Regions from separate parts of the Methylorubrum extorquens genome, predicted to be linked through region 1. Evidence: predicted binding sites of a transcription regulator. Region 1 holds the regulator's gene; each other region holds the start of a gene.
The links. Region 1 encodes LexA, which represses DNA repair genes until DNA is damaged. Its sites were predicted from a motif close to TGTTCNNNNTGTGTTCNG; they were not measured.
Positions count from the first base shown of each region.

Region 2: a site for LexA is predicted at 2,123-2,140, ahead of parE (DNA topoisomerase IV subunit B). Genes of this name have one in related genera too.
Region 3: a site for LexA is predicted at 3,237-3,254, ahead of recA (recombinase RecA). Genes of this name have one in related genera too.

Region 1 covers NZ_JALJXF010000001.1:1,069,484-1,079,114, reverse strand. Annotated here, with positions in the region: gene gltX (glutamate--tRNA ligase) at 79-1,503, opposite strand; gene J2W78_RS05360 (ComEC/Rec2 family competence protein) at 1,675-3,933, shown strand; gene lexA (transcriptional repressor LexA) at 3,927-4,649, opposite strand; gene J2W78_RS05350 (DUF1236 domain-containing protein) at 4,815-5,027, opposite strand; gene J2W78_RS05345 (hypothetical protein) at 5,049-5,762, shown strand; gene J2W78_RS05340 (MFS family transporter) at 6,144-7,499, shown strand; gene J2W78_RS05335 (3-keto-5-aminohexanoate cleavage protein) at 7,561-8,385, opposite strand; gene J2W78_RS05330 (tartrate dehydrogenase) at 8,399-9,478, opposite strand; gene J2W78_RS05325 (hypothetical protein) at 9,618-9,631, opposite strand, start outside.
Region 2 covers NZ_JALJXF010000001.1:2,830,106-2,839,736, reverse strand. Annotated here, with positions in the region: gene parE (DNA topoisomerase IV subunit B) at 1-2,061, opposite strand, end outside; gene J2W78_RS13380 (hypothetical protein) at 2,415-2,606, shown strand; gene J2W78_RS13375 (threonine aldolase family protein) at 2,631-3,671, opposite strand; gene J2W78_RS13370 (ABC transporter ATP-binding protein) at 3,809-5,575, opposite strand; gene J2W78_RS13365 (MFS transporter) at 5,781-7,136, opposite strand; gene J2W78_RS13360 (PRC-barrel domain-containing protein) at 7,133-7,789, opposite strand; gene J2W78_RS13355 (hypothetical protein) at 8,103-8,477, shown strand; gene J2W78_RS13350 (PRC-barrel domain-containing protein) at 8,557-8,997, opposite strand; gene J2W78_RS13345 (SWIB/MDM2 domain-containing protein) at 9,321-9,631, shown strand, end outside.
Region 3 covers NZ_JALJXF010000001.1:3,390,967-3,400,597, forward strand. Annotated here, with positions in the region: gene flhB (flagellar biosynthesis protein FlhB) at 1-124, shown strand, start outside; gene cckA (cell cycle histidine kinase CckA) at 283-2,994, shown strand; gene recA (recombinase RecA) at 3,337-4,416, shown strand; gene J2W78_RS16080 (glutathione S-transferase family protein) at 4,498-5,100, opposite strand; gene J2W78_RS16085 (helix-turn-helix transcriptional regulator) at 5,175-5,894, shown strand; gene alaS (alanine--tRNA ligase) at 5,988-8,663, shown strand; gene J2W78_RS16095 (zinc-binding metallopeptidase family protein) at 8,842-9,631, shown strand, end outside.

The DNA of each region.
Region 1 (9,631 bases):
CGGATATCGCGACTCGACGCATCGGCTCGGCCGATGCGTCGAGAGGGCTTATGCGTTGATCCGTCGCGTGGCCGGCCTTTAGGCCGGCAAGCGATCCCGGAGGCGGGCGAGTGCCTCGTCCCGGCCGAGCACGGCCAGGACGTCGAAGACCGGCGGCGAGGTAGCGCGCCCCGTCAGCGCCGCCCGCAGGGGCTGGGCGACTTGGCCGAGCTTGACTCCCTGACCGTCCGCGAACTGGCGCACCGCAGCCTCGGTCGTCGCTGCGTTCCATTCCGGGAGGGCTTCGAGCGCCGGCAGGAGCGCGCGCAGCCGCTCGGGCGCTTCGCCCGCGAGCAAGGCTTCGGCCTTGGCGTCGAGAGCGAGCGGGCGCGGGGCGTAGAGGTAGTAGGCGCTGTCGAGGAGTTCGACGAGGGTCTTGGCGCGCTCCTTCAGGCCAGGCATCGCCGACAGGACTTTTTCGCGCAGATCCGGCGTCAGCTTGGTCGGCAGGCCCCGCTCGGGGCCACGGACCGGCAGGATCGCGTCGATCGCATCCACCAGCACCGAATCGTCGCTGCCGCGGATGTAGAGCCCGTTGAGGCTTTCCAGCTTGGTGAAGTCGAACCGCGCCGCCGAGCGGCCGATCGCCTTCAGGTCGAAGGCGGCGATCATCTCCTCCGTGGAGAACACTTCCTGATCGCCGTGGCTCCAGCCGAGCCGCACGAGGTAGTTGCGCAGCGCCGCCGGGAGGTAGCCGCGGTCGCGATACTCCTCGACGCCGAGCGCACCGTGGCGCTTCGACAGCTTGGCGCCGTCCGCCCCGTGGATGAGCGGGATATGCGCCATCGCCGGCACGTCCCAGCCGAGCGCCCGGTAGATCTGGCTCTGGCGGGCGGCGTTGGTGAGGTGGTCGTCGCCGCGGATCACTTGGCTGACGCCCATGTCGTGGTCGTCCACCACGACGGCGAGCATGTAGGTCGGCGTGCCGTCGGAGCGCAGCAGCACGAGGTCGTCGAGGTCTCGGTTGGCCCAGGTGACGCGGCCCTGCACGGCGTCCTCGACCACGGTCTCACCGTCGCTCGGCGCGCGCAGGCGGATCACCGGCTTCACGCCCGCGGGCGCCTCGGACGGGTCGCGGTCGCGCCAGCGGCCGTCGTAGCGCGGGGCACGGCCCTCGGCACGGGCGGTCTCGCGCATCTGCACGAGTTCCTCGGCGGTGGCGTAACAGTGATAGGCGTTGCCCGAGGCGAGCAGGCTCTCGGCGACCTCGCGGTGCCGCTCGGCGCGGGCGAACTGGTAGATCACCTCCCCGTCCCAATCGAGGCCGAGCCAGCGCATCCCGTCGAGGATCGCGTCGATCGCACCTTGCGTCGATCGCTCCCGGTCGGTGTCCTCGATGCGCAGCAGCATCCGCCCGCCGAAGCGGCGGGCGTAGAGCCAATTGAACAGAGCCGTGCGCGCTCCCCCGATATGCAGGAAGCCCGTGGGTGAGGGCGCAAAGCGCGTGACGACCGGTGACGACATCGGCTGCTGGGAGGCTTCTTCTTGAAAAAGTGCGGGATGGCGCGCGTGCGGCCGCGGCCGGTCTCTGCGGGCGTGTAGCACGAGCGAGCGGATGCGTTAAGAATTCGTCACGATTGCCCGCCGCGCGGGCATCGCAGGTCTCGGAGCGCGGCGGGGGGCGGCAGGGGGCGCATGGCAGGGGGCAGCGGCAGGGCGATGCGCGGGGCCGTTCCGGCCCTCCTCGCCGGCCGCGTTCCCGCCCCCGCACAGCTCTGGCAGGCCACTCTCGACGGTCTGCGCGGCAGCATCGCCCGCGAGGCCGAGCAGCGGCGGCTGTTCCCCTGGCTCGCCGTCGCCTTCGGGGCCGGCATTCTCGTCTTCTTCACCGCGACCGATGGAGAGCCGTCGCTGGCTGCGCCGCTGATCGCAGCGGGGCTCTGCCTTGCGGTGACGCTGTTTCTGCGGGCGCGCCCGGTAGCGCTCGCGCTGATGCTCGGCCTTGCCGCCGTCTTCCTCGGCTTCGCCGCGGGCGTCTGGCGCGTCGCCTCCGTGGCGGGGCCTGTGCTGACCCGCGTCACCATCGCGCCGCTCGTTGGCTTGGTCGAAGGGCTCGATGAGCGCGAGGGCGGCGCCCGGCTGATCGTGCGTGTCGAGCGATTCGGCGATCTCGATGCGGAGCGCCGTCCGCGCCGGGTGCGGGTCTCCTACCGTGCCGCGCAGGCGGTGCGGCCGGGGGACGCCATCCGCGCCACCGCCCGTCTCCTACCGCCGCCGGAGGCGGTGCGGCCGGGCGGCTACGACTTTGCGCGCGACGCCTACTTTCGCAGAATCGGTGCCGTGGGCTCGCTGGTCGGCAAGGTCGAGGTCGGCCCCCCGGCCGAGCCGCTGGCCCTATCGCTGCGGTTGACCGCCGCCATCGACGCGGCCCGCAACGCCTTCACCCGCCGCATCACCGACGCGATCGGCGGACAGGCCGGCGCGGTGGCGGCGGCTCTCGTCACCGGAAAGCGCGGGCTGATCTCCAACGAGACCAACGACGTGCTGCGGGCGGCGGGGATTTATCACGTCGTTTCGATCTCTGGGCTCCACATGGTGCTCGCGGCCGGCGTCGTGTTCTGGCTGGTGCGAGCCGGTCTCGCCCTGGTGCCGGTGCTCGCCCTCGCCTGGCCCATCAAGAAGATCGCGGCGGGTACGGCGATGCTGGGCGTGACCGCCTACTGCGCCTTCTCGGGTTGGGATGTCGCCGCCGAGCGGGCACTGATCATGACGCTGGTGATGCTCGGCGCGATCCTCGTCGACCGCCCGGCGCTCAGCCTGCGGAACCTCGCCCTCGCGGCGATCCTGGCGCTCGCCCGCGAGCCGGAGGCGCTGCTGGGCCCGAGTTTTCAGATGTCGTTCGGCGCGGTGGCCGGCCTCATCGCCTGCGCGCCGCTCATCGACGGGCGGGTCTTACGAACCGACAGCTCGTCTCGGATCGCGCGGGCCGCCTCATGGGTGGCGAAGGCGGTGGTCGGAACGCTTGCCACGACGCTGGTGGCGCAGCTCGCCACCGCACCGTTCGCGACCTACCACTTCCAGACCGTGCAGCCCTTCGGCCTCGTCGGCAACGCGCTGACTCTGCCGCTCGTCTCGCTCGCGGTGATGCCCGCGGCGGTACTCGGCATGCTGGCCTACCCCTTCGCCCTCGACCGTCCGGTCTGGTGGCTGATGGGGCTTGCGGTGCGCGGCATGCTCGAGATCTCCGCCTGGATCGCTGGGTTTGGGCAGGCCACCGTCGTGCTGCCGGCCTTCGGGACGGGTGCGCTGATGCTGCTCGCCGTCGCCCTGCTGCTGGCAACACTCCCCGTATCGCGGCTGCGTCTCCTCGCCCTCATACCGGCCGGGCTTGGAATCGCCCTCGCCGCGAGCCCGATCCGGTACGACATCTATATCGATCGGGATGGGGCGGGCGCCGCGGTCCGCGGCAAGGACGGCCGCCTCGTGGTCCTCGGACGCCCGCCCGGCTTCGTACTCGAACAATGGTTGAAGGCCGACGGTGACGGGCGCCGTCCGGAGGCCGCGACCGGCGCCGACGGTCCGCGCTGCGACCGGATCGGCTGCACCCTCACGGCGGTGGACGGCCGTGCCGTCGCCCTCGTCACCGACAAGCGCGCCTTCGCCGAGGATTGCGCCCGGGCCGACATCCTCATCAGCCGCTTGCGTGCCCCGCCGGGCTGTGCCGCGCCGCTGATCGCCGACCGGGCATTTCTGGCGGCGCGGGGGGCCACCGCGATCCGCCTTGGAACGACAGGGCCTGACATCGTCACCGCCCGCGGGGCCGATCGGCCGCAGCCCTGGCAGCCCCGGCCTTCCGGCCCAACAACGCCGGCAGCCCTGTCGGACTCCCAACCTTCCTACGATCCGAGTGCGGCGGATCCGTCAGACCCGCCGCACGCCGAGAGCCCTCAGTAACGGCGCACGAGGCTCACGAGCTTGCCCTGGATGCGCACCCGGTCGGGACCGAGCACGCGGGTCTCGTAGGCCGGGTTGGCGGCTTCCAGCGCGATCGACGAACCGCGGCGGCGCAAGCGCTTGAGCGTCGCCTCCTCGTCATCGATCAGCGCGACGATGATGTCGCCGTTATTGGCGGTCTCCTGCTTGTGGATCACCACGAGATCGCCATCGAGGATGCCGGCCTCGATCATCGAATCGCCGCGCACTTCCAACGCGTAGTGCTCGCCGCCCGCCAGGAAGTCGGGGGACATCGAAATCGAATGGCTCTGGCTCTCGATCGCCGAGATCGGAACACCGGCAGCGATCCGGCCCATCACCGGCACCATCACCGACTGGCCCTTGCCGTCATGGGCCTGAAGCATGGCAGGCTTCGGCGCGGCAGGCTTGGCCGAAAGGCCGCCCTCGACCACGCTCGGCGTGAAGCGTCGCGGCTCGGACGATGCGGGCTTGGCCGCCGGCATATCGGGCATGCGCAGGATCTCGATCGCCCGCGCCCGGTTCGGCAGACGGCGGAGGAAGCCGCGTTCTTCCAGCGCCATGATAAGGCGGTGGATACCGGACTTGGATTTCAGGTCGAGCGCGTCCTTCATTTCGTCGAAGGACGGCGGCACACCGCTCTCCTGCATCCTCTGCTGGATGAACTGGAGCAGTTCGAGTTGCTTGCGGGTCAGCATGCGGCACCTGCTGTCGAGCGCGGGCCGAGGGCGCCGCAGAATCGTTGAAAACAAAGCACGAACAGCCTAGACGTTCCTCTCCTGTTCCGCAAGCATACCTCGGGAAGCGAAAGAGGCGGCGGAGCTGTCGCCCCGCCGCCTCTCCGGTCGTGCCGTGCAGCCGGATCAGGCCGGGATCACGTCGACGATCTCGTAGGTGTCAGGATCGATGATGACGATGTCGTCCCCGACGAGAATGAATTGCAGACCGCGATAGGCCGGCACCACCGAGAGAATCGCTGGGGGTAGCGGGTGCAGCGAGACCGAGCGCGGGATTGCCGTGCCGACGCGGACGGCGAAGTTGACATTCGTGACGGCGCGAACGCTGGAACGGGTGATCGACTGGCGGAACTCGCCGCGTTGCGTCGAGCTCAGGTTCTTCGAAGCGCCCCGCGCCTCGGTGGCGGCCCCACGACCACCTCGCTCGCCGGCACCGCCGCGTTCACCCGCCGCATCCCGCCCGCCGCGCTCGCCGGCCCCATCTCGGCCGTCACGCCCGCCGCGCTCGCCCGGCCCGTCTCGTCCGTCCCGTCCGCCGCGCTCGCCTGCGCCGCCGCGGTCGGTCTGCCCGGACTCGCGGTTGCCGCGCTCGCTCGGCTGTTCGGCACGGGCCGGGCCACCTTCGCGCCCGCCACGGACACCCGGCTCTCCACTCTCGCCGCCGCGCGACGCGCCACCGGGTGCCCCGCCGCTCTCGCCGCCACGGGTCCCACCGACATCGGCGCCCCCACGGGCACCGCCTGCGCCGCCGGCCTCGCCCGCGCCGCCCCGTGCTCCGCCGGCCGCACCGCCACCCGCGCCGCCCGCGCCTCCAGCGCCTCCACCGGCACCGCCTGCGCCCATCCCGGCACCTCCTGCGCCAGCACCACCGCCGCCGGCCCCCCCGGCCCCAACACCGCCGCCGCCGCCGCCGCCTTGAGCGAGTGCGGTTGCCGCGCCCAACATCAGGATCGCCGCCGTCGCCGTGCTGCGAAAGAGTTTCGTCATGTTCCGTCCCTGTTTCTTCTCAGCGACCGACTTGGTGCCGAAGCCGGGGACGCAACGGCAAACGTCGCAAAACCGTTCCCGGAATAAGCTCTCCAGCTTGTTCTTCGGGAAAACCGTGGGGTTGCACGAATGGATACGCTTGAGTCTTTCGGCGTCCGAAAGTCAGGCTGTCATGTGCTTGGGAAGACTGAGACGGGGGAACCGCGCTTGAGCTGACCCTCGTGCCGCCCGGGCCTCTCTCCCCCCGCACTGGGAAGGCCCAGGCACGGTGGCCGGCAGGGCTTGCCGCCTGCCATGCCGGAACGAGGGCCCATCGTTCCGATCGATCCAAGCCTTTGTGCGCAACGTTCCCCGGCATCTGTCATGGAATGGCCGCCGACCGCGTCGGCGCGGGGCCCGTCTCGGGTAAATACCGGCCTCTGATAAACGCTCACGGCCGCTCAAGGGCCGGACCATCAGGGGAAACGCATGCTGGAGACCAGCGCCACCGCGCCGCCGCTCGACGAGGCCGCCGACCGCCGCCGCCGCATCATGGCCATCGTCGGTTCCTCGTCGGGCAATCTCGTCGAGTGGTACGACTTCTACTGCTACGCCTTCTTCGCCCTCTACTTCGCCCCGGTCTTCTTTCCGGAGGGCGACGACACGGGCCAACTCCTGAAGTCGGCCGCGGTCTTCGCGGTGGGCTTCTTCATGCGGCCGATCGGCGGCTGGCTGTTCGGGCGCATCGCCGACCGTCTCGGGCGCAAGACCTCCTTGATGATCTCGGTGCTGATGATGTGCGGCGGCTCGCTCGCCATCGCCCTGTTGCCGACCTACGCGACCGTCGGCCACCTCGCGCCGGTCCTGCTCGTCATCGCGCGCATGGTGCAGGGCCTGTCCGTTGGCGGCGAGTACGGCACCAGCGCGACCTACATGAGCGAGGTCGCGACCAAGGGGCAGCGCGGGTTCTTCGCCTCGTTCCAATACGTCACGCTGATCGGCGGCCAGTTGCTCGCCTCGCTGGTCCTCGTCGTGCTCCAGAGCTTGCTCACGGCCGAGCAACTCACGGCCTGGGGCTGGCGCATCCCCTTCGTCATCGGCGCGCTGGCCGCGGTGGTCGCCCTGTTCCTGCGCCGCTCGCTCTCCGAGACGATGAGCGCGGAGAACAAGGATTCGAAGGAAGCGGGAACCCTCTCCGGGCTTCTCAAGCACTGGCGGGCCTTCGCCGTGGTGCTGGCCTATACGGCCGGCGGGTCGCTGTCGTTCTACACGCTCACGACCTACATGCCGAAGTACCTCTTCAACACCGCCCATCTGGACAAGGTAACCGCATCGAAGATCACGACGGTGGCGCTGTTCGCCTACATGGTGATCCAGCCCTTCTTCGGCTGGCTCTCCGACCGGATCGGCCGAAAGACGAACATGCTGCTGTTCAGCGGCCTCGGCATGGTGATGATCGTGCCGCTGATGACGGCGATCGGCACCACCACCGATCCGATCCTGTCCTTCGGCCTCATCATGACCGGGCTCGTCGTGATCAGCTTCTACACCGGCATCAGCGGCATCGTGAAAGCGGAGCTGTTCCCGACCCAGGTGCGTGCGCTCGGCGTCGGCCTGTCCTACGCGGTGGCCAACTCACTGTTCGGCGGCACGGCGGAGGCAGTCGCGCTCTGGCTCAAGCATGTCGGCGCCGAGAGCAGCTTCTTCTGGTACGTCGCGGTGATGCTGGCGATCTCGTTCATCGCTTCGCTGGTGATGCCGAACCCGAAGCGCCACGGCTATCTCGACGGGGACGGCACCGTCGAGGAGGCGCTGGGGCGCAAGACGAGCCCGGTTCTCGCCTGATCGGCGCGCGAGTGCGTCGTCCAGAGAGGCTTGAACCGCCTTTCGGGACGACGCCCTGGGCTCAGCCGAGGTGCAGGATCGCTCGCGCCTCGGCCGGTGTCGCCGGCCGGGCGCTGTGCTCGGCGCAGATTCGGGTAGCCAGACGGACAAGGTCGGCATTGCCGTCGGCGAGCCGCTCCTTCGAGAGTCGCACGTTGTCCTCCAAACCCGTGCGCACGCTCTGCGCGCCCCGCGACACAGCCCAGCCCATCACCGGGCTCTGAAAGCGGCCGATGCCGAAGGCGCCCCAGGTCGCGCCCGGCAACAGGCGCCGGGTCTCGGCCAGCAGGATGTCGAGCAGGTGCGGGTCGGGCGGCAGGGCGTTGCGGATGCCCATGACGAACTGCAGATGGGGCTCGGCGCCGATTAATCCCTCGTCCACGAGACGGCGGGCGTTGTGGATGTGAGTGAGGTCGAACACCTCGATCTCCGGGCGTACGCCCTCGTCCCGCATCCGCTGGCCGAGCGCCGTGAACGAGGCGGCCGGGTTCTCGTAGACGCCGTCGCCGAAATTGACGGAGCCGGTGGTGAGCGAGGCCATATCGGGCCGGTGGATCAGGCAGGCGCCCCGCTCCGTGGGATCGGGCCCCGCCCCGCTCGTCGAGAACTGGACGATCATGTCCGGGCAATGCCGCCGGATGCCCGCCTGCACCGCCGCGAACCGGTCGGGATCGAGGGAGGGGCTCTCGTCGTCCTCGCGGACATGGATGTGGGCGAGCGCCGCGCCGGCCTCGTAGGCGGCGTGGGTCGATTCGATCTGCTCGGCGGGGGTGATCGGCACGGTCGGGTTGTCGGCCTTGCGGGCGACCGAGCCGGTGATCGCGACGGTGACGACGACGGGTCTCATCGCGGGCGGTCCTTCAGCCCATCGCCTGTTCGACCGCGCGGCCGCAGGCCTGCGTGTCGGCGGTGCCGCCGAGATCGCGCGTGCGCAGCGTCTGCTCCGTGAGTACCCGCTCGATGGCGGCAACGATTTCGCCGGCAGCCTCCCGCTCGCCGAGATGCTCCAGCATCATCGCCCCCGACCAGATCTGGCCGATCGGGTTGGCGAGCCCCTGGCCGGCGATGTCGGGGGCCGAGCCGTGCACCGGTTCGAACACGGACGGGTGCAGGCGCTCCGGGTTGATGTTGCCCGATGGCGCGATGCCGATGGTGCCGGTGCAGGCCGGGCCAAGATCGGAGAGGATGTCGCCGAAGAGGTTCGAGGCGACCACCACGTCGAACCGATCCGGATTCAGCACGAAATGCGCGGTCAGGATGTCAATGTGGTACTGGTCCCAACGGATATCGGGGAAGCGCTCGGCGACGGCCCGCACCCGCTCATCCCAGAACGGCATGGTGATCGAGATGCCGTTCGATTTGGTCGCCGAGGTGAGGTGGCGCTTCGGGCGGCTCTGCGCCAGCTCGAAGGCGAACTTTAGTACGCGATCGATGCCGTGCCGGGTGAACACCGATTCCTGCACCGCGAATTCGCGCTCGGTGCCGGGAAACATCCGCCCGCCCGCGTTGGAATACTCGCCCTCGGTGTTCTCGCGGACGACCCAGAAATCGATGTCGCCGGGCTCGCGGCCGGCGAGCGGCGACGGCACGCCCGGCATCAGTCGCACCGGGCGCAGGTTGACGTATTGGTCGAATTCGCGCCGGAACTGGATCAGCGAGCCCCAGAGCGAAATGTGGTCCGGCACCCGCTCGGGCATGCCGACGGCGCCGAAGAAGATCGCATCGTGGGAGCCGATCTGCGCCTTCCAGTCCTCGGGCATCATCTGCCCGTGCGCTTCGTAGTAGTCGCAACTCGCGAAATCGAACCAGTCCTGCACGATCTCGAAGCCGTGGCGGGTGGCGGCCCGTTCCAGAACCCGAACGCCCTCCGGCACGACCTCCTTGCCGATGCCGTCTCCGGGAATCACCGCGATCCGGTAGCTGCGCTTCGTCCCGCCCATGCTCGTCGCCTCGTGTCCGCCCCCGGCGTCTCACTTGCGCCAGAGCCACGCGGCGTCAATGGCGGAAGGAGACAGGTGGTATCGATGCTATCGGGCAGCAGGCGTCAGGGTCCGGCCACGGAGGTTCGGGCGCGGTGGCTCAGTTGATCGAGC
Region 2 (9,631 bases), 1.8 Mb from region 1:
GATATCCAACTCCGTCCCGTCCGCGAACGACGCCCGCTCGGTGATGAAGGCGAAGCGGGCCTCGGGCTTGTTGCCCATCAGGCGCTCCACCGTATCGCCGGTCGATTCCCGCGCCTCGTCGAGGATCGCAACGCGCAGGAGCGTGCGCTTCCTCGGGTCCATCGTCGTCTCCTTCAACTGCGCCGGCATCATCTCGCCGAGGCCCTTGAAGCGGCCGATCTCGACCTTGCCGTTCTTGAACACGGTCTTGATGATCCGCTCCTTGTCCGCGTCGTCGCGGGCATAGGCCGATTTCGCGCCCTGGCTGATCCGGTAGAGCGGCGGGATCGCGAGGTAGAGATGCCCCTTGTCGATCAGCTTGGGCATCTGCCGGTAGAAGAAGGTGATGAGGAGCGAGGCGATGTGGGCGCCGTCCACATCCGCGTCGGTCATGATGATGACCTTCTCGTAGCGCAGATCCCCCTCACGGAAATTCGCGCCGGTGCCGCAGCCGAGCGCCAGCGTCAGGTCCGAGATGAGCTGGTTGGCCCCGAGCTTGTCGCGGCTGGCGGACGCCACGTTCAGGATTTTCCCACGCAAGGGGAGAATGGCCTGAGTCGTGCGGTCCCGCGCCTGCTTGGCGGAGCCGCCGGCCGAGTCGCCCTCGACGATGAAGATCTCCGAGCGTTCCGTGCCGGCGGCCGAGCAATCGGCGAGCTTGCCGGGCAGGCGCAGCTTGCGGGTCGCGCTCTTGCGGGCGACCTCCTTCTCCTGGCGGCGGCGCAGACGCTCCTCCGCCCGGTCGATCACCCAGTCGAGCAGCTTGTTGGCCTGGGCGGGCGAGGCCGCGAGCCAGTGGTCGAAGGCATCGCGCACCGCCGTCTCGACGATGCGGGAAGCCTCGACCGTCGCGAGCTTGTCCTTGGTCTGGCCCTGGAATTCCGGCTCGCGGATGAAGACCGAGAGCATCGAGGCGCAGGTCGCCATCACGTCGTCGGTGGTCACCGCCGTCATGCGCTTGGCTTGGTTCACGCGCTCGGCGTGTTCGCGCAGGGCTCGCAGCAGCGCGACGCGCAGACCCGCCTCGTGGGTGCCGCCCTCCGGCGTCGGGATCGTGTTGCAGTAGGAATGCGAGACGCCGTCATCGGCCACCGTCCAGGCCACCGCCCATTCGAGCGAACCGTGCGAGCTGGGCTTCGTGATCTTCCCCGAGAAGATGGAATCGAGGACGAGCTCCTTCCCCTCGATGTCGCGAGCGAGATAGTCCGAGAGGCCGCCGGGAAAACGGTGCACCGCCTCAGCCGGAACATCTTCCAGCCCTTCGAGCAGGGCAGGGGCGCAGCGCCAGCGGATCTCGACGCCGCCGAACAGGTAGGCCTTGGAACGGGCCATCTTGAATAGGCGGCGCGGATCGAACTTGAGCGAGCCGAAGATCTGCGCGTCGGGGTGGAACCGCACCCGCGTGCCGCGCCGGTTCTGCACCCGCCCGATCGTCTCCAGGCTTCCCTGCGCATGGCCGCGGGAGAACGTCTGGCGATAGAGGGTCTGGTTGCGGGCGACCTCGACCTCGAGCACGTCCGAGAGCGCGTTGACCACCGAGATGCCGACGCCGTGCAGGCCGCCCGAGGTCTCGTAGACCTTCGAGTCGAATTTACCGCCCGCGTGCAGCGTGGTCATGATGACCTCGAGCGCCGACTTGCCGGGGAATTTCGGGTGGGGATCGACGGGAATGCCGCGACCGTTATCGGTGACGACGAGAGAGCCCGATTCCTCCAGTTCCACCTCGATGAAGCTGGCGTGGCCCGCGACCGCCTCGTCCATCGAGTTGTCGATCACCTCGGCGAAGAGGTGATGCAGCGCCCGCTCGTCGGTGCCGCCGATATACATGCCGGGCCGGCGCCGCACCGGCTCCAACCCCTCCAGCACCTCGATCGCCGAGGCGTCGTAGCCGGCCTCCGCCGTTTCCGGCACCGGAGATTGCGCCGGAGTCGGCGCCACGGGGGTGAGGCGGCGGCGGCGCTCGGCCTCCGCGGCGGGAGGCTTGGCACCGGGTCCGAACAGGTCGCGTGCCGGATCGCTCACGCGACGGCTCCTCGAATCGGGTCGGAGACGGGCTGCATGGCTCTTCATACCTTCGTTGTATCGGAACAAACAGGAAACAAAAAGCCTCCTGTCCGCTTCCGCCGGTCGCAGTACCACGATGGCCGGCCGTGTTCGAAGCCCGACCGTCCTGCCAAGCCCGGCGCAGTGTCATCTCAGTGATGCGGGCGGATGGTTAAGAGTGCCTCTCGAAGCCTGCGCCGGGCGGCAATCCTGCGGCCGAAACGAGGCAGCGAAACGTTAAGAGGGCGTGGCCCAGGATGGCAGTGGGAACAGAAGACGGTTTCCGGACGTTAACTCGCCAAGGTCAGCTTGACCGTAAGGGAGCCACGCCGATGACCCCCGCCGCCGCCCAAGCGCGTCACCTCTCCCTCATGCGCCTGGAACAGGCCGCAGGCCAAGCCTTTGGCTACACCGACGAGCCCGAGCCGACCGCATCCCGTTCGACGATGCTGCTCTCGTCATCGGGTTTTGCCATCGCCACCGTGGCGACGGCTCTGGCGGCCACCATCACCTACCTCGTCTGATCGGGCCGATATCCGTCACAACGATCACGCCGCCGCGGGCAGGGCGCAGAGGCGAATGTCTCGCGCCAGCGCATCGACCCGCGCCGGCTCCGAGTCCCAGGCGAACATGAAGCGGGACGCCCCGCCGATGAAGCCGTAGAACTGCCAGCCACGGGCGCGCAGCGCCTCTTGAACCGGGGCAGGCAGGTTCAGGAACACGCCGTTGGCCTCTACCGGTGCCGCGAGCGAGATTCCCGGCACGTCGGCAATCCCCCGCACGAGCCTGTGGGCGCACGCGTTAGCGTGTCGGGCGTTGTCGAGCCACACCCCGCTTTCCAGCATGCCGACCCAGGGGGCCGAGAGGTAGCGCATCTTCGAGGCGAGCTGGCCCGCCTGCTTGCAGCGATAGTCGAAATCCTCCGCGAGCCCGCGGTCGAAGAAGATCACGGCCTCGCCCACCGCCATGCCGTTCTTGGTGCCTCCGAAGCAGAGGACGTCAACGCCGGCCTTCCAGGTCAACTCGGCCGGGGAGGCGTCGAGCGAGGCGCAGGCATTGGCGAAGCGCGCGCCGTCCATGTGCAGGCGCAGGCCCGATGCGCGGCAGACGGCCGAGATCGCCGCAATCTCGTCAAGGGAGTAGACCCGCCCCGTCTCCGTCGCCTGGGTCAGCGTGACGGCTCGCGGTTTCGGGAAATGGATATCGCTGCGCTTGCCAGAGATCGTCCGCACGACCTCGGGGGTAAGCTTCCCGTCATCGGTGGCGGCGGTGAGCAGCTTCGAGCCATTGGAGAAGAATTCTGGCGCGCCGCATTCGTCGGTCTCGATATGCGCCGAGTCGGCGCAGATCACGCTGTGGTAGGATTGGCAGAGCGAGGCCAGCGCCAGCGAGTTGGCGGCCGTGCCGTTGAAAACGAAGAAGACCTCGCAATCGGTCTCGAACAGCCGCCGGAAACCGTCGGCGGCGGCCTGCGTCCAGGTATCGGCGCCGTAGGCGGGAGCGTGCCCGGCATTGGCCGCCTGCATCGCGGCGAGAGCCTCTGGGCAGATCCCGGCGTAGTTGTCGCTGGCGAATTGCTGCTCGGCCACGGCACGCTCCGGCTTCATATCGGCAAAAAACAAGGCCGGGCGGTGAGGGATCCGCCCGGCCTCATGACAGCTATGTCGATCCACCGGCCGGTTTTTGCACCCCTCCCGCCCGACGAGCAGAGATGCAGCCGCTGATGTCAGGCCGCGGCGAGCGACATCGACATCGATTCCTTCTTCATCAGCTCGCGGTAGAAACCGTCGAGATGGGTCAGCTTCTCCGGCGAGCCGTCCTGCACGATGCGCCCGCCCTCCAGCACGACAATCCGATCGAAGTCCTTCAGCGTCGAGAGCCGGTGGGCGATGGCGATCACCGTGCGGCCCTTCATCAGGTTGGCGAGCGCTGCACGGATCGCCTCCTCGGATTCCGCGTCGAGAGCCGATGTCGCCTCGTCGAGGAGCAGGATCGGCGAGTCCTTCAGGATGGCGCGGGCGATGGCGATGCGCTGGCGCTGGCCGCCGGAGAGCTTCACGCCACGGTCGCCGACGATGGTGTCGAAGCCTTCCGGCAGGGACTGGATGAAGTCGGTGCAGTGGGCCGCTTCCGCCGCCTTCCACACCTCCTCGTCGGTCGCGTCGGGCCGGCCGTAGCGGATGTTCTCGCGCAAGGACCGGTGGAACATCGACACGTCCTGCGGCACCACCGTGATCGCCTCGCGCAAGCTCTCCTGCGTGACGCGGTTGATGTCCTGACCGTTGATGAGGATGCGCCCGCCCTGCACCTCGTAGAAGCGCTGGATCAGTGAGAACAGGGTCGACTTGCCGCCACCCGACTTGCCGACCAGCCCCACCGTTTGCCCCGCCGGAATCAGCAGGTCGAAATCGGAGAAGACGGTGCGCCCGTCGGGATAGCTGAAGGCGACGTGGTCGAAATGCATCTCGGCGCCGGTCTGGCCGATGAGCTTCTCCGCCTCCGGATGATCGACCAGTTCGTGCGGCTGGAGCAGGGTGTGCAGCGCCTCCGACAGGCGGGCCGTGTGCTGGGTCGCGTCCACAAGCGCGACCGCGAGGTCGCGGGTGGCGGCGAGGATGCGGATGCCCAGCGTGCAGACGAGCACGACCTGACCGGTGGTGGCCTGACCGGCCTCCCACATCTTGATCGACCAGTAGAGTAGGCCGAGGATCGAGATCACGGTCAGGATGGCGTGGGTGATGCGCAGCTTCTCGAGGTAGAGGAGCGAGGAGCGGCGCGCCCGCATCTCGGAGCCGATGGTGCCGTCGAAGCGCACGAACTCGCGGTTGAACGCGGAGAAGGCGCGTACCAGCGGCATGTTGCCGACGAGATCGACCATCTCGCCATCGACGCTCGCGGCCTTGGCGGCGAAGTCGTGGTGCAGCGGCTTGCCGGCGGAGGCCATCTTGAACATCAGCAGCACGACCGCGGCGAAGATGCCAGCGAGCACGAGTGCCATCGTGAGGTTCACGGTGCCGATGTAGATGATCGAGAGCACGGCCGCGACGCAGGGCGGCATCACGTTGAACGTGAACATGTTCTCGACGGTGAAAATCGCGTTCGACGTCGCGGTGATGCGCGAGGCCAGCGTACCGGGCTGGCGGTCGGCGAAGAAGGACGGGGCATGGCCCGTCATATGGCGGAAGAGATCCCGGCGGATGTCGCCGGTCACGCCGACGAAGGTGAAAGCCCCAACCAGCGCCGCGACGCGCCAGAGCAGGTTGTCGGCGGCGATGAAGCCGATCAGCACCGCCAGAGCCGTCCAGACCTGCCCCGCGCTCGGTCCCTTGCCGAGGGCATCGACCACGCCCTTCAGCGCGTAATCGGTCGAGACCGAGAAGGACACTGCACCGAGCACCGAGAAGAGAATCACGAGATGCGGGACGATCCGGCGCCTGAGATAGCGCCCGACGAAGGCCCCCGGTCTGTTGGCGTATTGGCAGAGATCTTCCATCGCGATCGTCAGTCCCGATTCGATCAGACCCGCTGGGCGCCGATTGTGGCTGGAGGGCGCACAGGGCACCCGTTAACCGCAACGCGAAGCGTCGCCTTATGTTTCAAGCAAGCGCGGCTTTCCGCCGGGTACCTCGGCGAAGCTGAACCGCGCTTAAGCGGATGTGCGGCGAAAAAGTGATTCCAACCCCGTCGGCCGGCGCAGGTCAAGACGGGTCGTGCCCCTCGTCCCCGTTCCTGCGCCGGGTCTCCGGCATGATCAGGAGGACGAGGGCGAGGCCGGCGGCACCGACGATGGCGAGGCCCAGGAACGCGGTGCGGCTGCCGAGTTCGTCGGCCATGAAGCCGGCGAGCGCCGTGGAGAGGGCAGCGCCGATGCCCATGCCGGTCCCGACCGCCCCGAGTGCGGTGTTGAACCGGCCGGTGCCGCGGGTGACGTCGGAGACGATCAGCGGGACCATGACGCCGAGGACGGAGGCCGAGATGCCGTCGAAGACCTGGATCGCCACCATCCAGTACGGGTCGCTGACGAAGGCGAAGAGCAGGCCGCGGACGGGCAGGGCCGCAAAACCGATCACGAGAAGCGGCTTTCGCCCCCAGCTTTGGGCGAGGCGCCCGACGAAGGGGGCGGTGAGCGCGAGCACCGCCTGCGGAACCATGATGCAGGCGGCCACCAGGGCCGTGGCGGTCTCGCTGGCACGCAGGGTCATGACGCTGCCGACCAGTGGCAGCATCGCGGCGTTGGCCAGGAAGAACAGCACCATGCAGGCGGCAAAGCAGAGGAGCGCCCGGTTCTTCAGAAGCGCCGAGACGCCGCCGGCCTCCCGCGGTTCCGGCGCCTGGGCGGCGGGCCGGGGCCTGCCCGCTTCCACGGCGCGTCCCGACGGGATGAACGACAGCGACACCAGGGCCGGGATCACCAGCACGCCCGCGAGATAGAACACCGCGTTGTTCGAGAGGTAATAGCCGATGGCGCCCATGCCGGCGGCGCCCAGCGCGTTGCCGACCGCCGAGAAGCTTGCGTTGCGCCCCAGCCGCTCGCCGGCCCGTGCATGGCCGACGAGGCCGATGGAGATCGCGGCAATGGCAGGGGTCAGCACGCAGCTCGCCGCCGAGTGGATCGCCATAGCGAGCATCACGACGAGATAGGTCGGGAACGCGGCCAGCATCACGGCGCTCGCGCCGACCCAGAAGGCCGAGAAGCCGGCGGCGAAGCGCTTCGAGCGGGAGGCATCGACGAAGGCGCCGCCCGGCATCTGCCCGAGCAGGCTGACGAGGCTGCCCACGGTGAGCGCGAGACCGATATCCGACTGCGTCCACTTCTGCTGGGTGAAGTAGACAGCCAGGAAGGGCCCGAACCCCGTCTGCAGGTTGGCGATGAAGAACGTGAATGCGTCGAGGCCGTAGGTCGCCCGGCGCGACGGATCGGCGGGACCGGGCGTGCTCGGTCGGCTCGCGCGCCGCGCCGGACGGGAGCCGCCGCGCTCGCGAAGGTCGGTGCGATGGATGTCGCGCTCGCGCGCCGGATAGGCGCGCCGTTCCGTCACCGGGCTTGCCGTCATTTGTCCGGCGTCTTCTCCTGTGGCCGGTCCGGGGCCTTTTCGGACGGAGCGACAGGCTTCTCGGCGGCGGAGGCGTCACCTTCCGGCGAGACGGCGCCGGTGCTCGCGGCGCCCGGGCTGGCGGCCCCGAGCACGACGATCGGGTCGCCGGACTTGTATTCGGGCGAGACGCGGACCTGATTGCGGTTGAGCTGGAGCGTGAGGCGCCCGACCTTGCCCTCGGTGGTGAACTTCAGGACGCGCCAATCCACCGCGATCTTGCGAGAGCCGACTCCGAGAAAGCCGCCGAAATCGATCACCGCGGCGCGGGGACGTCCGTCGCGGTCGATGATGACGTCGATGATCCGGCCGAGATCGTCGCCGTTCATGGCGCGGACGCTCTTACCAAGCAGGCTCTCGTAATCCTGGGTGTCGAGCACCACTGCCGGGGTGCCGCCCCCCTGCGACGGTGTCACGGCACCGTTCGGCGTGGCCACGACGGGGGCGGCGGGCGCCGGTGTCGGTGCCGTCGTCGGCGCGACGGCCGGGGGCGTGGAGCCTGCTGGGGGAGGCGAGATCTCGCCGGGAGCGCCCGAGGAGCCGTCCGCGGCCATGGCCGCCGTGGCGAGGAGGGCGATCGCCGGTGTCACGATCGGCCGGATCAGTCTGAGCACCCGTACTACCTCTCGACAGTCTGAAAGATCCGCATGCCGGCCTCGACGAGCCGACGCCCCCCGGATGTAATGGGGCGGGCGGACGCATCGTCCATGCCCGGCAACCACGGCGAAGTTGTGGATGCGGCAGAAAAGCCGTCTAGATCGCCCCGCCGCAACTGGGCGGACACGCGCACCGGCCGTCTGGTTTTCGCCAAAACCCTGGCTTAGAGGGGTGCGGGAAATCTTAACGCTACCGCCCCTTGGCCGGGTCACCGGCTAGGCTCTTACACGAGCCGAGGGCCGGGGGCGGCCGTTACGAGGACAAGACTTCATGTTCGACCCGTCGAGACTCTGCGCCGCGGCCCTTCTTGCAGCGGCCCTGGGCGGCTGCCAGGCGCTCGGCGGCGGCGGCGGCGTGATGCCGGAAACCGATCTCGGTCCGCCGCCTTCCGCCCGCGGCACGCTGCCCGGCCGCCCCCTGCGCAGCGCCCAGACCGACGACGACGGTCGTCCGCTCGCCGCCGCCCCGACCCGCACTCTGGAGCTGCCGAAGAACATCCGCGGCGAAACCCGCACCGCCGATGACGGCCCGCGCCGCATCCGCAGGGAGGAGATCGACGGCGAGACCACGTCGCGGACGAGTTCCGGCGGCCTCTCGCCCCAGATGGGATCGGCCGGCAGCGTCGGCCTCGGCGGCAAGTTCTAAAAAGATCTCACGAAACGCACCATCGCCGCCCGGCCCCTCTGCGGGCGCGGCGGAACGACCGGCGTTTCGCGAGGTCCACTCAGGCGGTCGGCGCCTTGCGGCCGCCCCAGTGATCGTTGAGGCGCCCTCCGAAACGGGGATCGTCGAACGGATTTTCGCCGGGCCCCTGGGTCGGCGCGCCTTCGAGATCGGCGGGGTCGATATCGACGACGTATCCGCCGAGTTCGACCGAATAGGTCAGGGCGTTCCACGGCAGGGGATGGTGCGTTTCGCCGAAGCCGAGAAAGCCGCCGAAGGACAGGACGGCATACGCGACCTGTCCCGACACCTTGTCGACCATGAAATTGTGAACGCTGCCGAGGTGGCGCCCGGTGCTGTCATAGACCGGGGTGCCCTCGACCTTGTCCGAGGCGATCAAGCGGGGGGTCTCGTCGGTCGCGACCCCTTCGCCCGACGTCGGGTCCAGTTCCAGCGTTCCCAGCTTTCGAAGGGCCCGCTCTTCGGGCAGATCCGTCGGCATCCACGTCTCCAGCATGTTCCCGAAGGGCCCCCGGCAGGCCCGCGATCCGGGTGTGTAGCGTGAATGCGAGGTGGCCAGCACGGTTCCCGCCCGGGCGGGAGTCGGACGGCGGGATCACCGGAACCCCGCCGCGGTCGGCGCGAAAAAATCCCTCGGACAGTGGATTGGCCTGCGGAAAGGTCCGCTGATCTGTGGATGGACACCGCGGCGGCGCTGATCTCCACTTGGAACGGGCGCGGCACCGCTTAGTTGTTGCTCCTCAGTGCCCCGATGCCTCTCGGCCTCGTGTCACGAATCGCCGGTCCGCAGGACGGAGGGAAACCATGGCTACCAAGACGACGGAGAAGAAGGCGGCTGCGCCCAAGAGTGCCCCGAAGAAGGAGACCGCCACGAAGGCCGCCTCCGGCACCAAGCCCAACGCGCTTCAGCAGCCCCTGAAGCCGTCTCCCGAACTCGCCGCCATTGTCGGCGACAATCCCCTGCCGCGCGGCGAAGTCGTCAGCAAGGTGTGGGAGCACATCAAAAAGCACAATCTCCAGAACCCGGAGAACAAGCGCGAGATTCTCGCCGACGAGAAGCTCAAAAAGATCTTCGGCAAGGACAAGTGCTCGATGTTCGAGATGAACAAGCACCT
Region 3 (9,631 bases), 2.3 Mb from region 1:
GAACCCACCGCTCGCCCGCGCCCTCCACGCCACGGTCGAAGTCGATGCCGAGATTCCCGCCGAGCACTATCGCGCAGTTGCGGAGGTCATCGGTTTCGTGCTTCGCCTTCGCCGAGCCGCCTGAGGCTCGATCCGCTTCCGCATGGGACGGCGAAGTCGTTCAGGCGCCACGGTTTATGCACCATTGTCCGGCAATGCTCCGGCAAAAGGCGCGGCATTCGACGACCCACAGGGCTCGCAGCAGCCATGTGCCGTCCATGTGCGAGGGATGGGTAGGGCCTGATGGCTGAGGTCAGCGGACCAGCGGTGCCGGCGTCCGGTTCGATCGATCGTTCGGAACGGCCCGGCCGGGTCGGCCTGCTGCTGATGCTGGCGGGCCTGCTCGTCGGCGCGGCGGTGGGATTGTCCTTCGTCGCCAACGAGCAGGCGCAGCCGCTTATCCTCGCGCTGCTGGCGCTGCTGGCGATGGCGGGCGTGTTCTTCCTGTTCGCCCTGGCGATCGGCGCGCTTCAGCTCGCCGGCCCGGCCTCGCGCGACGACATCACCCGCGCCATCGTCGATGCCGCCCCCGAGGGCAAGCTCGTCGTCGAGGACAACGGGCGGATGATCTACGCCAACGAGGCCTATATGCGCCTTGCCGGCGGCGACAGCTTCTCGAATCTCCGCTCCATCGAGCGCATCTTCGTCGGCGCGCCGGAAGTCTCGGAGGCGGTCTACCGGCTCGCCCAGGCCTCCCGCGACGACCGCGCCTATGCCGAAGAGATCCGGATGTCGCCGCCGCCCGGCGGCGCGCCGGACCGCGACTTCGCGTGGTACCGCATCGCGGTGCGGCCGATCCCGCGCCACCGCGGCTCCGCCGCGCTCTGGACCGTGAGCGACATCACCCACGAGCGCGAGCGCCAGGAGAACGTCTTCCAGGAACTCCAGCACGCAATCGACTATCTCGACCACGCGCCGGCCGGCTTCCTGTCGATCGATGCCGGCGGCTCGATCGTCTACATGAACGCGACGCTCGCCTCCTGGCTCGGCTACGACCTCGCCACCGTCGGCTCCGGCGGGCTGAAGCTCCTCGAGATCGCACCGGGCGCGGACATGCTCACCGCCTCACCGGGCCTGCCCGGCGAGGTGCGCACCGACCGCTACGACATCGACCTGCGCCGCCGCAACGGGCAGCCGCTGCCGACGCGCCTCTACCACCGCGTCGCCTACGGTCAGGACGGAGCGCCCGGCCCCTCGCGCACCTTCGTGCTCAACCGATCCGCCGGATCGGATGCCGACGAGCCGCAGCGCGCGGCCGAAGTGCGGCTCGCCCGCTTCCTCAATAACAGCCCGATCGCCATCGCCACCCTGGACCGGGACGGCCGGGTGATCCGTGCCAACACCTCGTTCGTGCGCCTGTTCGCCGGCATGCCGCGCCAGCCAGCGGCGGAGGCCGGCCGCGACGCGCCCGATCCGCTGATGCGCGACGCGGTGCTGGAGCGCGACCGTGGCGTCATCGAGGGCGCGTTGGCGCGGGCCGCCAACGGCTTCGGCGGCCTGGATCCGATTGAGGTCGGCCTGTCCGGGCCGGGTGATCGCTCGGCCCGGGTCTGGATGAGCCCGGCGGATTCCGACGGGACGCCGAACCCCGATGCCGAGGCGCAGGCCGGCAGCGATGGCGACCGCGAGCGGGTGATCCTCTACGCGCTCGACACGACGGCCCAGCGCCAGCTCGAACAGCAGGTCGCCCAGACCCAGAAGATGGACACCGTCGGCCAGCTCGCCGGCGGCATCGCCCACGACTTCAACAACGTCCTCCAGGCGATCATCGGCTACTCGGACCTCCTGCTCGCGAGCCACCGGCCGACCGACCACGCCTTCCAAGACATCATGCAGATCAAGCAGAACGCGAACCGGGCCGCATCCCTGGTGCGCCAACTGCTCGCCTTCTCCCGCCGCCAGACCCTGCGGCCCGAGGTGATGGATGTCGGCGAGGCACTCTCCGACCTGACGCTCCTGTTGAAGCGCCTGCTCGGCGAGCGCGTGCAGCTCGATTTCCGCCACGGCCGCGAGATCTGGCCGATCAAGGCCGACGTGAACCAGTTCGAGCAGGTGATCGTGAACCTCGCGGTCAACGCCCGCGACGCGATGCCGGGCGGCGGCAGCCTGACGATCCGCACCGCCAATTGCCCCGTCGATGGCGAGCGCCCGGTCGGCATCCCGGCGGGCGATCACGTCATGATCGAGGTGACCGATACCGGCGAAGGCATCCCGCCGGAGGTACGCCAGAAGATCTTCGAGCCGTTCTTCACGACCAAGGAGATCGGCAAGGGCACCGGGCTCGGGCTCTCGACGGTGTTCGGCATCGTCAACCAGTCCGGCGGGGCGATCGACGTGCAGTCGATCGTGGGCGAAGGCACCACCTTCCGCATCTACCTGCCGCGCCACGAGCCCGGCATCGAAGCCCTGCCCGAGCCGCTGCCGCCGCCGCGATCGGCCTCCGGATCGACGAAAGTCAGCGCCTCCGAGCCGAACTCCGCGTCCGGTGACGATGCCGAGGCGGGATCGGCCGAATCGAGCACGGAGTCCGGCTCTCCCGCTGCCCGTCCCCCTGAGCCGCCACCGAAGCCCGCGGCGGACCATACCGGCCAGGGCACCGTCCTGCTCGTCGAGGACGAGGATCCGGTCCGCGCGGTCAATTCCCGGGCGTTGTCCGCCCGGGGCTACACCGTGTTGGAGGCGGCCTCCGGCATCGAGGCGCTGCGCCTGATCGAGGAGCATGCCGACGGCATCGACGTGGTGGTCTCCGACGTCGTGATGCCGGAGATGGACGGGCCCACCCTGCTGCGCGAGCTGCGCAAGCACATGCCCGACCTCAAGGTGATCTTCGTCTCCGGCTATGCCGAGGACGCCTTCCGCAAGAACCTGCCCGAGGGCGAGGCCTTCAACTTCCTGCCCAAGCCCTTCAGCCTGAAGCAGCTCGTCGAGACGGTGAAGCAAACGATGGCGAGCTGAACGCGCCCGAGGGGAGCGTACGACATCCGATCGGATCCTTCGGGATATCGGATGTCGGCATCCATCAAGCCCGCATGGCGCGCGGCTCGCGCAAGAGGCGGAATCGGCCTCCAAATTCGGTCAGAGCGACATCGGCACAAGGACGGTCTGCATCCTGCGCCGTCGCAGGGAATCTCGATTGGCGGCTTCGCTTCCACATTCTGTTCTTTCCGGCGCAAACCGCGACGTCGAGCTTGCGCTTCGAGAACAAAACAAGTACGAAATCCATCAGCTCCGGCGGATTGAGCGCCGTGCCCCTCCCATGCATAAGGAAGCCTTGCGATGGCCCAGCCTGCGCTGAAGATGGTGGATTCCTCGACAATGGCAGCAGCCGACAAGGACAAGTCCAAGGCGATCGAGGCTGCGCTGACGCAGATCGAGCGGGCCTTCGGCAAAGGCTCGATCATGCGCCTTGGCAAGAACGACAAGGTGCAGGAGGTCGAGACCATCTCCACGGGTTCGCTCGGCCTCGACATCGCGCTCGGCGTCGGCGGCCTGCCGCGTGGCCGGGTGGTCGAGATCTACGGTCCCGAATCCTCGGGTAAGACGACGCTCGCGCTCCACACCATCGCCGAGGCCCAGAAGAAGGGCGGCGTCTGCGCCTTCGTCGATGCGGAGCACGCCCTCGACCCGGTCTATGCGCGCAAGCTCGGCGTCAACCTCGACGACCTGCTGATCTCGCAGCCCGATACCGGAGAGCAAGCGCTCGAAATCACCGACACGCTGGTGCGCTCCGGCGCCATCGACGTGCTGGTGGTCGACTCGGTCGCCGCGCTGACGCCGCGCGCCGAGATCGAGGGCGAGATGGGCGAGAGCCAGCCGGGCCTCCAGGCCCGCCTGATGAGCCAGGCCCTGCGCAAGCTCACCGGTTCGATCTCTCGCTCGAACTGCATGGTGATCTTCATCAACCAGATCCGCATGAAGATCGGCGTGATGTACGGAAGCCCGGAAACCACCACGGGCGGCAATGCGCTGAAGTTCTACGCTTCGGTGCGCCTCGACATCCGTCGCGTCTCCACGCTCAAGGATCGCGACGAGGCCATCGGCAATCAGGTCCGCGTCAAGGTCGTCAAGAACAAGGTCGCGCCGCCCTTCAAGCAGGTCGAGTTCGACATCATGTTCGGCGAGGGTGTGTCGAAGGTCGGCGAGCTGATCGACCTCGGCGTGAAGGCCGGCATCGTCGAGAAGGCGGGCGCGTGGTTCTCGTATGACAGCCAGCGCCTCGGCCAGGGTCGCGAGAACTCCAAGGGCTTCCTGCGCGACAACCCCGACATCGCCAACAAGATCGAAGCCTCGATCCGCCAGAACTCGGGCCTCGTCGCCGATCGGATCCTCGAGACCGCCAAGCCGACCGCCGACGATCTCGATGAGGGAGAGGCTTAAAACAGCGCCTCACGTCACGACCTGAAAGAGAAAGCCCGCCGCGAGCGATCGCTGCGGGCTTTCTTTTGCGAAGGCGAGCGGTCAGGCCGCCGCGTGCCTCGCATCGAACGCGGCCGCGAAACGGGCGCCGGGCCGATCGGTGCAGCGATCGACCCAGGCATCGATGGCCGGCTCGCCGGGCTTTCCGAACCAGGCGTAGGGTGAGTGCAGAAGGAGGTCGGCGGCACTGAAGTGATCGCCGAGCAGGAAGGGCCTGTCCGTCAGCGCCTCGGCGAGCCGTACCTTGATGTCGGCGCTCGTGCGGAAGGTACGGGCAATGGCGGGATGATCGAGACCGATGGCCTCCAGCGTCAGGACCGGCTCGACGACGCCGGCGTACCACGCGAGCCAGCCGAGATAGGCGCCGCGCTGCGGGTGGCCGGCGGGGATACCCAGACCGGATATCGGAAACAGCTCGGCCAAGAGCTGGATGATCGCGCTCGACTCCCGCACCAGAACGCCGTCGTGGTCGAGGAGCGGCACCTTGCCTTCGGGGTGAGGGTTGCGCCCGTCGCGCTCGCCCGAGCCGTCCATGCGCGGGATCGTGACGACCTCGATCCGCACGGCGTCGAGCGCGTCGAGTTCCTTGAGGAGAGCGACGATGCGGGTCGAGCGGCTCTGCGGGGCGTGGAACAGCGTGATCATCGGTGGCCTCTGGCTGGCGGGTTGGCAAGCGAGGGTGTAGCCCAGAGTACCTGCCAGTTTCCGTCAGTTGGGCGATGGCACGAACCGATCGACTGTTCCGGCTGCTGCATGCGATGCGCGTCCTGCCCTCTCCGGTCACCGCCGCGCGGCTGGCGGAGGAAACCGGCGTGTCGCTGCGCTCCCTCTATCGCGACATCGACAGCCTGCGCGCCGCCGGCGCCCGGATCGATGGCGAGCGCGGCTACGGATACCGTCTGATCGAGGACATTGCCCTTCCACCGCAAACCTTCGATCGGACGGAGATCGAAGCGCTGGTTCTCGGCCTCGCCGAGGTCCGCCAGATGGGGGACCCCGCCCTGGCCCAGGCTGCCGCTTCGGCGCTGGCCAAGGTCGCCGCCACTTTGCCCGACCGATCCGAGCAGCACCTGCTCCACGCAGTCTCGCAGGTTCGCCGCTTCGAGGCCCGTTTCCCCGAGATCCCCGATATGGAGACGATCCGGGCCGGGTGCTGGCGGGAGGAGACTCTTGCGCTGCGCTACGCGGACAAGGACGGCGCGGTCACCGAGCGGCAGATCCTGCCGCTCTCCATCGTCTACCTCGACAGCAAGATGACCCTGCTGGCGTGGTGCTGCCTGCGCGAGGCATTCCGCATGTTCCGGCTAGACCGCATCGAAGCGGTGCGGATGGCGGGCACGAGCTTCCGCCCGCGGCGGGTCACGCTTCTGCGCAGCTATCTCGCCGAACTCGCGGGCCGCCACGAACTGCGCGCTGAGCAACGTACTGAGCCGACGTGACTCACACAGCTTGGGCCCGTATGAGGGCGCAAGAATGCCGCCGTGCTGTCCGCAGCCGGCTCCCCGACGCGACATGATTTTCGAGCCTATCCGATGAGCGGCGTCAACGAGATCCGATCGAGCTTCCTGGACTACTTCCGGGATGCCGGGCACGCGGTGGTGCCCTCGTCCTCGCTCGTGCCGAAAAACGACCCGACGCTGATGTTCACGAACGCCGGCATGGTGCAGTTCAAGAACGTCTTCACGGGCGTCGAGAAGCGCCCCTACGTCAAGGCGACCTCCTCGCAGAAATGCGTCCGCGCCGGCGGCAAGCACAACGATCTCGACAATGTCGGCTACACCGCCCGGCACCACACCTTCTTCGAAATGCTCGGCAATTTCTCCTTCGGCGACTATTTCAAGGCCGATGCGATCGAGCTGGCCTGGACGCTGATCACCAAGGAGTTCGGCCTTTCGGCCGAAAAGCTACTCGTCACCGTCTACGCGGACGACGACGAGGCGGCGGGGCTGTGGCGGAAGATCGCCGGCTTCTCGGACGAGAAGATCATCCGCATCGGCACCTCCGACAACTTCTGGCAGATGGGCGATACCGGCCCCTGCGGCCCGTGCTCGGAAATCTTCATCGACCAGGGCCCGGCGCTCGCGGGCGGACCGCCCGGTTCTCCGGACGAGGATGGCGACCGCTTCCTCGAATTCTGGAACCTCGTGTTCATGCAGTACGAGCAGGTCGAGCCGGGGGTTCGCAACCCCCTGCCCCGGCCCTCGATCGATACCGGCATGGGCCTCGAGCGGATGGCTGCGATCCTCCAGGGCGTCCACTCGAACTACGACACCGACCTGTTCCGCGCGCTGATCGATGCGGTGGCCCACGCCGTGTCGCGGGCGCCGGAGCCGTCGACGCGCGCCTCCTACCGCGTCATCGCCGACCATCTGCGCTCGACCTCGTTCCTGATCGCCGACGGCGTGCTGCCCTCGAACGAGGGCCGCGGCTACGTGCTGCGCCGGATCATGCGGCGCGCCATGCGCCATCTCGAACTGCTCGGCGCCCGCGATCCGGTCATGTACCGGCTGGTGCCGACCCTGATGCGCGAGATGGGACAGGCCTTCCCCGAACTCGCCCGCAGCGAGGCGCTGATCTCCGAGACCCTCCGGCTGGAGGAAGGCCGCTTCCGAAAGACCCTGGAGCGCGGCCTCGCCATCCTCGACACCGAGACCCGCGATCTCGGCGCTGGCCAGAATCTGTCGGGCGAGACGGCCTTCACGCTCTACGACACTTACGGCTTCCCGCTCGACCTGACGCAGGACGCCCTGAAGGCGCGCGGCATCGGCGTCGACACGCAAGCCTTCGACGCGGCGATGCAGCGCCAGAAGCAGGCGGCGCGGGCCGCGTGGCAGGGCTCCGGCGAGGCCGCGACCGAGACGGTCTGGTTCGGCATCAAGGAGCGCACCGGCGCCACCGAATTTCTGGGATATGAGACCGAGGCCGCCGAAGCCGTCGTCGGCGCGCTGTTGCGCGACGGCGCGGAGGTCGAAACGCTGAAGGCGGGCGAAAGCGGCATCGTCGTCGCCAATCAGACGCCGTTCTACGGCGAGTCCGGCGGTCAGGTCGGTGATACCGGCACGATCTCCGGGCCCGGCCTCCGGGCGCGCGTCACGGGTACGGAAAAGAAGCTCGGCGACCTGTTCGTGCATCACGTCACGGTCGAGGAAGGCGCGCTCGCCGTCGGCGCAGCGATCGAGCTGAAGGTCGATCACACGCGTCGCGCCGCGATCCGCGCCAACCACTCGGCCACCCACCTTCTCCATGAAGCCTTGCGCCAGGTGCTCGGCGACCACGTCGCGCAGAAGGGCTCGCTCGTCGCGCCCGAGCGCCTGCGCTTCGACATCAGCCATCCCAAGCCCATCGATGAGGCGGAACTCGCCCGCGTCGAGGAGATCGCCAACGCGGTCCTGCTCCAGAACGCGCCGGTGGTCACGAAGCTGATGGCCGTGGACGAGGCGATCGAGTCGGGCGCCCGTGCGCTCTTCGGCGAGAAATACGGCGACGAGGTCCGCGTCGTTTCCATGGGGCGGCCCGTGGACGATGACGGCCGCGAGGTCGAGGGCCGCCTGCCGAACTTCTCGATCGAGCTGTGCGGCGGCACCCATGTCTCGCAGCTCGGCGAGATCGGCCAGATCACCGTGCTCGGCGAGAGCGCAGTCGGTGCTGGCGTGCGCCGGATCGAGGCGATGACCGGCACCGCCGCCCGTCGCCACCGCGCCATCGAGAGCCGTACGCTGAGCCAGCTCGCCGGCCTGCTCAAGGCGCCGGTCGCGGACGTGCCGGAGCGCCTCTCCACGCTGATCGAGGAACGTCGCCGGTTGGAGAAGGAACTGGCAGATGCACGCAAGAAGATCGCCATGGGCGGCGCGTCGGGCGGCGGCGACGAGGCCCGCGAGATCAACGGCGTGAAGTTGATGGCCCGTGTGGTCGAGGGCGTCGAGATGCGCGACCTGAAGGGTCTCGCCGACGAGGGCAAGAGCCGCCTCGGCTCCGGCATCGTCGCCCTCGTCGGCGTCTCCGCGGACGGCAAGGCCGGGCTCGTGGTCGGCGTCACCGAGGATCTGACCGAGCGCTACGACGCAGTCGGCTTGGTGCGCGCCGGGGCCGGCCATCTCGGCGGCAAGGGCGGCGGCGGACGGCGCGACATGGCCCAGGCCGGCGGCCCGGACGGCGCCGGTGCGGACGCCGCGCTCGCCGCGATCGCGGAGGCGTTGGCCGCGGGCTGACCGGCCTTCGCCGACGCGGCGGCGGCGGCAAGAAAAACCTTGTCGCTCACGGAACGGTGAGCGGGTTCGCGGCTTGGTTGGCCGCCACTTCCCGCCGCTTCCGAGCCTTGTGCCCGGCGCGTCCCGTTCCCCGGTTTCCCGCCGGATCCGGAACAGGGCGTCAACGTCCCGTGAGCCGATGAAACTCTTTCGCTGCCAGTCCTGCGACAACGTCCTCTATTTCGAAAACCGCTCCTGCGGGCGCTGCGGCCATCGGCTTGCCTACCTGCCGCAGCTCGGTCGCATCTCGGCGCTCGAGCCGGCGGGCGACAATAACGCGTGGACGCCGCTCGCTGCGCCGGATCGCCCGAGCTTCTTCTGCACCAACGCCGCGCACGACACCTGCAACTGGATGGTGCCGCCGGGGACGACCGACGCCTTCTGCCTCGCCTGCCGCCATAACGGCACCGTGCCGGATGTGAACGACCCGGTGAATCTCGAGCGCTGGCGCGAGATGGAGCATGCCAAGCACCGGCTGTTCTACACCCTGCTGCGCTGGAACCTGCCGCTGAAGACCCGCGCCGAGGATCCCGAGCACGGATTGATCTTCAACTTCCTAGCCGACTCGCCGGATTCGAGCGGCCCCAAGGTGATGACCGGCCACGAGAACGGCATCATCACCATCGCCCTGGTCGAAGCCGACCCGGCCGAGCGCGAGAAACGCCGCACAGCGATGGGTGAACCCTACCGGACGCTGCTGGGCCATTTCCGCCACGAGGTCGGCCACCATTACTGGGACATCCTCGTGCGTGACGCCGGCAAGCTGGAGCCGTGCCGGGCGGTGTTCGGTGACGACTCGCAGGATTACGGCGCCGCTCTCCAGCGCCACTACGATCAGGGGCCGCCGCCGAACTGGCAGGAGACTTTCGTCTCGGCTTACGCCACCACCCATCCGTGGGAAGACTTCGCCGAGACCTGGGCGCACTACC